Regions from separate parts of the Anaerostipes stercorihominis genome, predicted to be linked through region 2. Evidence: predicted binding sites of a transcription regulator. Region 2 holds the regulator's gene; each other region holds the start of a gene.
The links. The regulator Rex, encoded in region 2, represses fermentation and respiration genes when NADH is low (regulators of the CRP and FNR family bind a similar motif). The targets are predictions, from matches to a motif close to ATTGTTAANTANTTAACAAT.

Region 1 (3,272 bases), on a different contig from region 2:
GCAAGAAGTACGCCGATCACGGTGATTACGATATTCATAACAATTACATCGGTAGACGTCATTTTTGCTGCCGCTGTTAAGATGGTATAGTTACAAAGGCTGGATGCAATCATAACTAAACTTGTGATGGTTCCTTTGATTTTCGGAAACAAATCGTTTACAACTGCAGTTGCCATCTGAAGAACTCCGCCGGCTGCCGCATATCCGATCACAAATGCTCCCACATAACAAATCATCGGGGTACGAATCATATAAACCAGCGCCAGCATAACAAGAGAAATTGCCGGGTAAATAATCAAAAATCTCACCTGTTTAAACTTTGTAATCAGAGCACTGGTTACAAATAATGCTACCATAGTTCCCGCAGAATAATAGGTCTGCATCACTGATACATTTTCAGATGGAATATTGGCAATCTGCGTTCCAAATGTCTGCGCACAGTTTAACCATAACTGGAAGGTTGCAGTACTTGTAAATCCAATTAAAATTAACGCTACACTCTCAATAGAAAAATGTGCATTTTTTAAATTGTTAAGAAAAGATTCTGATTTACCGCTCTCAGAAGCTGCCGGAAGCGGTGCAAAAATCGCCAGAATTCCAAGAACCGCAATCGCAATTCCTGCAACCAGCGGAAGCATCAGATAAGACATGCTTGTTCCCGCAACCAATCCTAAGAAAAACGGCATTAACAGCTGTGCAACGGAGATAAAGAATTTAATTCCCATTGTTGCAATTCCCGTATACGTATAAATGATTTCAGCAACTGCCGGATATGTAGCAGTATCTAAGAAAGAGTTTGCAATACCGCCTAATACTGCCGCAATATAGGCAACCGTTGTATTTGGCGAAAAAGCAATTCCTACAAAGAAAATCACATAGGATGCACATCCGATTAATACGGAAATACGACGTCCCAGCTTGTCAGACAACGGTCCCGCAAACGGAAGGGAAATTAAACGTCCCAATCCCAATGCTGCCGCAATGGATGTAACCGCCATTACATCACTCAATCCCCAGTTTTCTGCAAGCATTTCTTTTACTACCTGCTGACTTAAAATAGAACATCCGATTCCATGAATAAAATAGTTTAAATACAGAATCAATGCGCTCGGTAAATATTTCTTATTCATCTTTTTTATATTCCTCTCTGATTTTTTCGTTTTTTAATCGTATTTAATATCTAAAACTTCTTTCATATGATCGATTGGCATATGTTTTCCGGTCCATAAATGGAACGCTGCATCTCCCTGAAACAACATCATTCCAAGACCATTCATTGTCTTACATCCAACCTCTTTTGCCATTCTCAGCAAAGCAGTCTCTCTTGGAGCATAAATCGTATCTGTTACAATCAAATCCGGACGGAAGAAAGATGCATCCGGTACTACAGACTGACCTTCCAGCGGTTTCATTCCAACACCTGTCGCCTGTGCAAATAAGTAACTGCCTGCGATCTCTTCTCTTAATTTTTCTTTATCATCCAAATCATAAAGATTTACGACACAGTCTGTATTCTCACGAATTTTCTTTACTGTTTCTTCTGCATTCGCCCAGAATTTGTCTTTAATATTGAAAATAGACATTTCTTTCACACCATCAAGTGCTGCCTGAATTTCAATTGCTGTTGCAGCTCCTCCGGCACCCGCGATCGTCATTTTCTTACCGATAACATCAATATCATTATCTTTTAGTGACTGCATATAGCCGATTCCATCTGTAATATGTCCGATTAATTTTCCGTGGTCATTGACAATGGTGTTTACGGCTCCCGCCATTTTTGCTGCCGGAGAAAGCTCGTCCAAATACTGCCCTACTACGGTTTTATTCGGCATAGATACGTTGGAACCAACCAGTTTCAGCGCACGAAGCCCTTTTACCGCATCTTCCAATGTACTGTTATCAACCTCAAATGCAAGGTATGCATAATCAAGTCCCAATGTAGCAAAAGCTTCATTGTGCATTGCCGGTGAGCTTGAATGTCTGATCGGATAAGCCATCAAACCAATTAATTCTGTGTGTCCTGTAATTCTCTCTGCCATAGTTTTCACTCCTTAAAAAAATATGTTCGCTGCTGCATTCACCCAAAAGTTAATTTTTTAACAACCTTATGACTTTATTATAACGTACTTTGATTGATACTTCTAATATATATTTTCCTGTTTTTTGATAGCTTTTCGCTATCAATTATGATACAATAACACTACCCAAAAGATATTAAATTAAGGAAGGTTCTTATGAATTTAAATCAGCTTTATTATTTTCAAAAAGTTGCAAAATTGCAGCATTACCATCAGGCTGCCAATGAATTAAATATCTCTCAGCCCAGTTTAAGCCGTTCCATTGCCAATCTGGAAGAAGAATTAGGAGTCTCTCTTTTCCAAAAAAACGGGCGTAATATTGCATTAACAAAATACGGGCGTATTTTTTTAGACCATGTCGATCGTATTCTTGAGGAAATCAATATTGCAGAACAAAAAATGAAATCTCTTGCTGGAAGTTCCAGCGGACACATTGACATCGGCTATGTATTTCCTCTTGCCAAAAGCTATATCCCCCGACTTGTCCGGAGCTTTTTAAATCATGAGCAAAATCATGATATTACCTTCTCTTTAAGTCAGGAAATTACCAAGCGTTTAATTATCGACTTGAAATCTGAAAAATACGACATTATTTTCGGCTCTTACGTTCCGGAAGAGACTTCCATTGAATTTGTTCCGGTCATAAATCAGGAAATGGTTATCATTACACCGTTAGAGCATCCTCTAAAACACAAGAAGCCTCTGGTTCTCGAAGATTTATTATCCTATCCTGTGATCGGATATGATAAAACATCCGGACTGGGACAATACACACATTCCATTTATCGGCAAAACCATATGAATCCATCGATTGCTTTTGAAACCTCGGATGAAAATGCCATCGCTTCTTTGGTTGCAGAAAATTTTGGAATCGGCTTTGTAGCACATGTGGAATCACTTCGAGAATATGAAATTGAAATTCTTCATCTGGATAATGTAAAGCCATATCATACGGTCTATATGGCTTATCTAAAAGAAAAACCTATGATTCCTGCCGTTCGCAAATTCATTGATTTTGTCAGGAATACCATAGATAAAATTTATTGATTTTTCAAAAAACATTGATTTGTTAAATAATTAACTCTGTGTTATGATAGAAGCATCATAAGTCATTCACCCAGATTTTATGATAACAGCCTCTTGGAGATTATGGATTTATTTTTTTGGAGGTTTCAATTCTTATGAAGTGCAATT
Region 2 (3,272 bases):
AATATCTAAATGATTGGTAGGTTCGTCAAGAATCAAAAAATTTGCATGGGAGAGCATCAATTTTGCAAGGGATACACGACCTTTTTCTCCGCCGCTTAAAGAAGAAATCGGACGAAACACATCTTCTCCGTAAAATAGAAACGCTGCCAGGGTATTTCTGATTTTTGTATTGGTCAGATCAGGATAAGAATCAGAAATTTCGTCAAAAATAGTTTTGGATGAATCTAAATTATCCTGAGCCTGATCGTAATATCCGATGGTGACACCGGCGCCGAGTTGGATGATCCCCTCATTTTTTCTGACCTTTTTACAGATGATTTTTAACAGGGTAGTTTTTCCGGTTCCGTTTGGACCAATCAGTGCAACCCGTTCTCCCCGAAAAATGTCAGCGCTGATTTTTTGAAATAAAGATTTTGAATTAAAAGATTTAGCGACATCTTTTAAACTTAAGACATCGTTTCCGCTGATCGTTTCCGGCTCAATGGAAAGGCGCATGTCAGCGTTATAGTCCATAGGTTTTTCCAGAACTTCGATTTTTTCTAAAGCTTTTTCTCTGCTCTCAGCTCTGCGGATGGATTTCTCCCGATTGAATCGCTTTAATTTCTGGATGACTTCTTGCTGATGTTTTATTTCCTGCTGCTGGTTTTTATATTCTTTCAGCCGAATTGCTTTGATTTGATTTCGTTTTTCAATAAATGCTGTATAGTTTCCATCAAAAAGCATGGATTTACCAAACTCAATTTCCATAACCTTATTGACAATTTTGTCTAGAAAATAGCGGTCATGAGAAACGATGATGACGGCGCCTTTATAATGAGAAAGATAAGTTTCCAGCCATCGAATGGATGCGACATCCAAATGGTTTGTCGGTTCATCCAACAAAAGTACATCTGGATTTTTCAGAAGCAGTTTTCCCAGTGCAACACGCGTTCTTTGTCCGCCGGAAAGGGTGTTGATCTGTTTGTTAAAATCTTCTTCTGAGAATCCAAGACCTTTTAATATTCCGGTGATCTCACTTTTATAGGCAAAGCCATTCATCTGTTCAAATTGGTGGGTAGCCTGCGTGTATTGATTCATTTTTTGTTCCAGGGCATCTCCTGTTAAATCTTTCATCTCCTGCTCATATCTGCGCATTTTTTCATCCAACAAAATAACATCCTTTTTAACAGAAAGCAATTCGTCAAAAATGGTATGATGGAATTGATGTTCCTGATGTTGGGCAAGATAACCGATGGAAGTATCTTTTTTTATAGAAATATTGCCTTCGTCTGCCCCAAGTTCTCCAATTAAAATTTTTAAGAGTGTAGATTTTCCGGCACCGTTATATCCGATAATTGCCAGGCGGTCATTTTCATTTAAATGAAAAGATACATTTTTGAGAACTGGCTTTTCGACAAATGTTTTGCAGAGATTCTGGCATGATAAAATCATAGAAAACTCCTTTCAAAAATAAGATATTACAACGATTTGTTGTAATTGACACTATTTTTCAGAATATCATATTTTTCTCTAAAATAAAAGGCATTTCCTCCGAAAGACTGAAAATCTGTAGAAGTGTTCAAGAAATTTTGGATAGATTCATGGCAGAAAGATTGACAGATATTAGACAATCTTATATAATAGAAACAGAATAAATGTTTGGAGGAATCAGATGGGAAACGCAGATAAGAATATTTCATCCGCAGTTATAAAGCGCCTGCCACGGTATTTTCGCTATCTTGGCGCGTTGAAGGCAAAAAATATCACTAGAATTTCCTCAAAAGAGTTAAGTGAGCAGATGATGGTAACTGCGTCCCAGATTCGTCAGGATTTGAATAATTTTGGAGGATTTGGGCAGCAGGGCTACGGATATAATGTTGACAATTTGTATACAGAGATCGGAAAGATTCTGGGGCTTGATCAGCGCAATGATATGATTATTGTCGGAGCAGGAAATCTTGGGCAGGCTCTTGCCAACTATCAGTCTTTTAATGAAGATTACGGATATAAGGTGATGGCATTGTTTGATGTGAATCCAAAATTGATTGGAATTTCCGTTCGGGGAGTTAAAGTTCTTGATACGGACGAATTGGAGAATTTTATTAAGACCCATGATATTAAAATTGCAGCGCTCACCATTCCGAAGGATCAGGCGCCGGGAATTGCCCGGAAGATGGCGGAATGGGGAATCAAAGGATTTTGGAATTTCGCCCCAATTGATTTGCATCTTCCGGAAAATGTTACGGTGGAGAATGTACATTTGGCAGAAAGCCTGATGACGCTGACTTACAATATTCACAATCGGGAAGAGAGTGAGATGTAAACGATGATCATCGGAATTGGAACGGATCTTGTGGAAATTGAGCGAATCAGAGCAATGCTTTCAAGACAAAGTGGTCTCAAAAGAATTTTTACAACCAAAGAATTAGTTTGTGCAAAGAATAATGCTGCGACTTTAGCCGGCAATTTTGCTGTAAAAGAAGCCGTTTCCAAAGTATTTGGAACCGGCTTTTTCGGTGTAGAACCGTTTGAGATTGAAGTTTTAAGAGACAAGAAAGGCGCGCCGTTTGTGTGCCTTTGTGGACGTGCAAAAGAAATGGCACAAAAACTTGGAATTGAACAAATCCATGTTTCCATTACCAATACGGAAGCATTGGTACAGGCCTTTGTAATAGGAGAACGACAATGAAATATGTATTGAAAAGTCAGGAAATGCAGGATATTGATCGGGAAACCATTCATAAAATTAAAATTCCCGGACTGGTTTTGATGGAGAGGGCCTCCCAAGCTGTAGCTGAGTGTGCAATGTCCTGCGTAAATGGAGATGCCAGAATTTTGGTGATTGCGGGAATTGGAAATAATGGCGGCGATGCATTGGCCACAGCCAGAATTCTTTTGGAACAACAATATTCAGTGGATGTTATGATTGTTGGGAATTTGGAAAAAGCATCGGAGGATCTGAAATTACAGTTGAAAATTTTAGAGAATCTCGGATATCAATTTTTGCGGCAGGCAGAGATTGCTTCTTACGATCTGTTGATTGAAGGAATTTTCGGAGTGGGACTGACAAGAGAAATCAAAGGGGAATATGAAGAGATCATTGAGCAGATCAATGTTTCAGGGAAGAGGGTTCTCTCGATTGATATTCCTTCCGGGATTCATGGGGATACCGGAAAAATTATGGGATGTGCCGTTCGTGCGGATGCTACCGTGACGTTCGGCGGATTCAAGAGAGGTCATTTGCTGTATCCGGGGAGAGATTATTGTGGAGATACAAGATTGGCATCCATCGG
Region 3 (3,272 bases), on a different contig from region 2:
GAAAAAGCAATGGAACCAAGAGTAAAAATTTCAGAGGAAGGCGGGAAGCGCCAGGTGCCGGGAAGTATATCCTTTGTTCCTTCTGTGGCAGGACTCATTGTCGCCGGGGAAGTTGTCAAAGATTTGACGGGTGCTTTTTAAAATTTGATTGACGAATTGTTCTTTCAATGATACAATATAGCATACAAATAGTTAGCACACTAAATACTTAAAGGAAAAAGGAGGACAATTCATGAGAGAAGTAGTGATTGCATCTGCAGTCAGAACAGCAATCGGTTCCCTCGGCGGAGGATTGAAAAATGTCAGTGCAGTAACCTTGGGTGCTGTAGCAGCCAAGGAAGCCATTGCACGGGCAGGAATCGATCCGTCAACGATTGATGAGGTCATGATCGGAAACGTTTTATCGGGAAGTCTTGGACAGAATGTAGCAAGACAGGTTGCCATTCATGCAGGCGTACCAAAAGAAGTACCGGCGTTTGCAATCAACAAAGTCTGCGGTTCCGGTCTTCGGTCTGTAAGTCTTGCAGCACAGACGATCAAAGCAGGAGATGCAGAAATTGTTTTATGCGGGGGAACAGAGAGTATGAGCAATGCGCCGTACGCCCTGACCAATGCCAGATTCGGTATGCGGATGAATGACACGGTAACAGTGGATACCATGGTAAAAGATGGATTATGGGATGCATTTTATGACTATCATATGGGAATTACGGCAGAGAATGTTGCCGAGCAGTACAAAATTACAAGAGAGATGCAGGATGAGATGGCAGAGCGCAGTCAGAAACGTGCACAGGCAGCCATAGAATCCGGGAGATTTAAAGATGAGATTGTGCCGGTGGAAGTTCCGCAGAGAAAAGGAGAACCTGTGATCTTCGACACCGATGAACATCCGAAATTCGGAACAACCAAAGAAAAGCTTGCCAAACTTCGTCCGGCATTTAAAAAGGAAGGGGGAACGGTCACGGCGGGAAATGCTTCCGGAATCAATGACGGAGCGGCAATGCTAATTGTGATGTCCAAAGAAAAAGCAGATGAATTGGGAATTCAGCCAATGGCAGTGATTCGTTCTTATGGCTCTGCCGGAGTAGATCCTTCCATCATGGGAGTGGGACCGATTTCTGCGTGCAAAAAAGCGATGAAAAAAGCAGGACTGACTTCAAAGGATATTGAACTGGTGGAAGCCAATGAGGCATTTGCCGCACAGGCAACGGCAGTATGCAGAGAGCTGGAGTTTTCGCAGGATATTGTGAATGTCAATGGCGGAGCCATAGCATTGGGGCACCCGATTGGGTGCTCAGGAGCCAGAATTCTTATCACATTATTGTATGAAATGCAAAAACGCAGCAAGAAAATTGGCTTGGCTACTCTTTGCATTGGCGGCGGAATGGGCACGACCTTGATTGTAGAGCGTCCATAATTCTGTGTGTGAATTTTTTGCATTGCAAAACACGCAGGGCACGCAAAAAAATATTGTATACATGAAAAAAACACTTGTTAAATCCTTGACATAAAATAAAGATTGATATATACTTAGCGTACTAAATATTAGTACGCTAAAATTATGTACACAAAAATTTTATGAGAAAAATATTTTACCAACAGGAGGGTGACAAAAATGGTGGAATTTAAATTGACGAAGGAGCAGCTGCTTGCAAAAGAATTGTTCAAAAGTTTCGCTGAAAATGAAATTAAACCAATTTCCAGAGATATGGACGAAGCAGAGAAGTTTGATATGGATCTGCTGGCAAAAATGAAACAATATGGTTTGATGGGAATTCCGTATTCTAAGGAATACGGCGGTGAAGGAGCGGATGTATTAACGTATACGCTGGCAATGGAAGAAGTCTCAAAAGTCGATGCCAGTGCGGGAATTACAATTTCTGTACATACCTCTTTGTGTTGTTCCTGCATTCATGATTATGCTTCAGAAGAACAAAAACAAAAATATTTACGCCCGTTGGTTAATGGAAGCAGTATCGGATGTTTTGGATTGACAGAGCCGGGAGCGGGTACAGATGCCAGCGGTGTGAAAACCACTGCGAAATTAGACGGAGATTTTTATGTATTAAATGGGCAGAAAGTATTCACTACCAATTCTGGATTTGCTGATACCTTTGTTATTTTTGCTTATACGGATAAAAGCGCCGGAACAAGAGGAATGTCTGCGTTTATTGTAGACCGGAACACAGAAGGGCTAACGGTCAGCAAAGATATTCCGCGTATGGGAATCCGTGCGGCATCCAACGCGGAGGTTGCGTTGGTTGATGTAAAAGTTCCAAAAGAAAATCTAATAGGAAAAGAAGGAATGGGATATAAAATTGCAATGGGAGCTTTGGCAGGAGGACGTATCGGTATTGGAGCTCAGTCTGTCGGAATTGCTCAGGGTGCGTTAAATGAAGCCATAAAATATATAAAGGAAAGAAAACAGTTTGGAAAACCGATTGCAAAATTCCAGAACACTCAGTTTTTAATTGCGTCACTTCAGACAAAAATTGATGCTGCCCGCTTAATGGTGTGGAGAGCTGCAAAAGCAAAGGACGATCATGAAAACTTTGCGCCTCTGGCTGCAATGTGTAAGCTGTTTGCATCAGATGTGGCAGTGGAAGTTACAAGAGCAGCAGTTCAGATGCTTGGCGGTTACGGATATTCCAGAGAGTATCCGGTAGAGAGGATGTACCGTGATGCCAAGATTACAGAAATTTATGAAGGTACATCAGAGGCTATGAAAATGATTGTCGGCGGCGGATTATTAAGATAAGAGTAAGAGAGAAGGAGAACAAGAGAATGAAGATTGTTGTTTGTGCAAAACAAGTACCAGATACAACGGAAGTAAAATTAGATCCAAAAACCAATACTTTGATTCGAGACGGCGTTCCGAGTATTATTAATCCGGATGACAAAGCTGGAATTGAGGCGGCTCTTCAATTAAAAGAAAAATGCCCGGGCAGTACAGTAACTGTCGTTTCCATGGGACCGCCTCAGGCAGATGTTGCGTTGAGAGAAGCGTTAGCGATGGGATGTGACGATGCCATTTTAATTTCAGACCGGGCGTTCGGAGGAGCCGATACATGGGCAACTTCTTCCACCATTGCAGCGGCACTGATGAAGTTAGATTATGATGTGATTTTTACCGGACGTCAGGCCATTGATGGAGATACCGCGCAGGTTGGACCTCAGATTGCAGAACATCTGGGAATTGCGCAGGTAAGCTATGTAGAGAACATTGAGGTGGAGGCAGAAGATACTTTGGTTGTTCAGAGGCAGTTTGAGGA

Region 1: AC27EF_RS01885 (shikimate dehydrogenase) is a predicted target of Rex. The motif match lies at 2,085-2,104, and genes of this name have one in related genera.
Region 3: AC27EF_RS03765 (acyl-CoA dehydrogenase family protein) is a predicted target of Rex. The motif match lies at 1,491-1,510, and genes of this name have one in related genera.

What each region holds. Positions count from the first base shown of each region.
Region 1 covers NZ_BAAJCL010000001.1:371,627-374,898, forward strand. The annotation lists gene AC27EF_RS01880 (MFS transporter) at 1-1,130, opposite strand, end outside; gene AC27EF_RS01885 (shikimate dehydrogenase) at 1,164-2,039, opposite strand; gene AC27EF_RS01890 (LysR family transcriptional regulator) at 2,235-3,125, shown strand; gene AC27EF_RS01895 (oxidoreductase) at 3,260-3,272, shown strand, end outside.
Region 2 covers NZ_BAAJCL010000005.1:18,827-22,098, reverse strand. The annotation lists gene AC27EF_RS06855 (ABC-F family ATP-binding cassette domain-containing protein) at 1-1,431, opposite strand, end outside; gene AC27EF_RS06850 (redox-sensing transcriptional repressor Rex) at 1,652-2,302, shown strand; gene acpS (holo-ACP synthase) at 2,306-2,668, shown strand; gene AC27EF_RS06840 (NAD(P)H-hydrate dehydratase) at 2,665-3,272, shown strand, end outside.
Region 3 covers NZ_BAAJCL010000002.1:348,918-352,189, forward strand. The annotation lists gene AC27EF_RS03755 (tRNA threonylcarbamoyladenosine dehydratase) at 1-141, shown strand, start outside; gene AC27EF_RS03760 (acetyl-CoA C-acetyltransferase) at 233-1,417, shown strand; gene AC27EF_RS03765 (acyl-CoA dehydrogenase family protein) at 1,616-2,758, shown strand; gene AC27EF_RS03770 (electron transfer flavoprotein subunit beta) at 2,785-3,272, shown strand, end outside.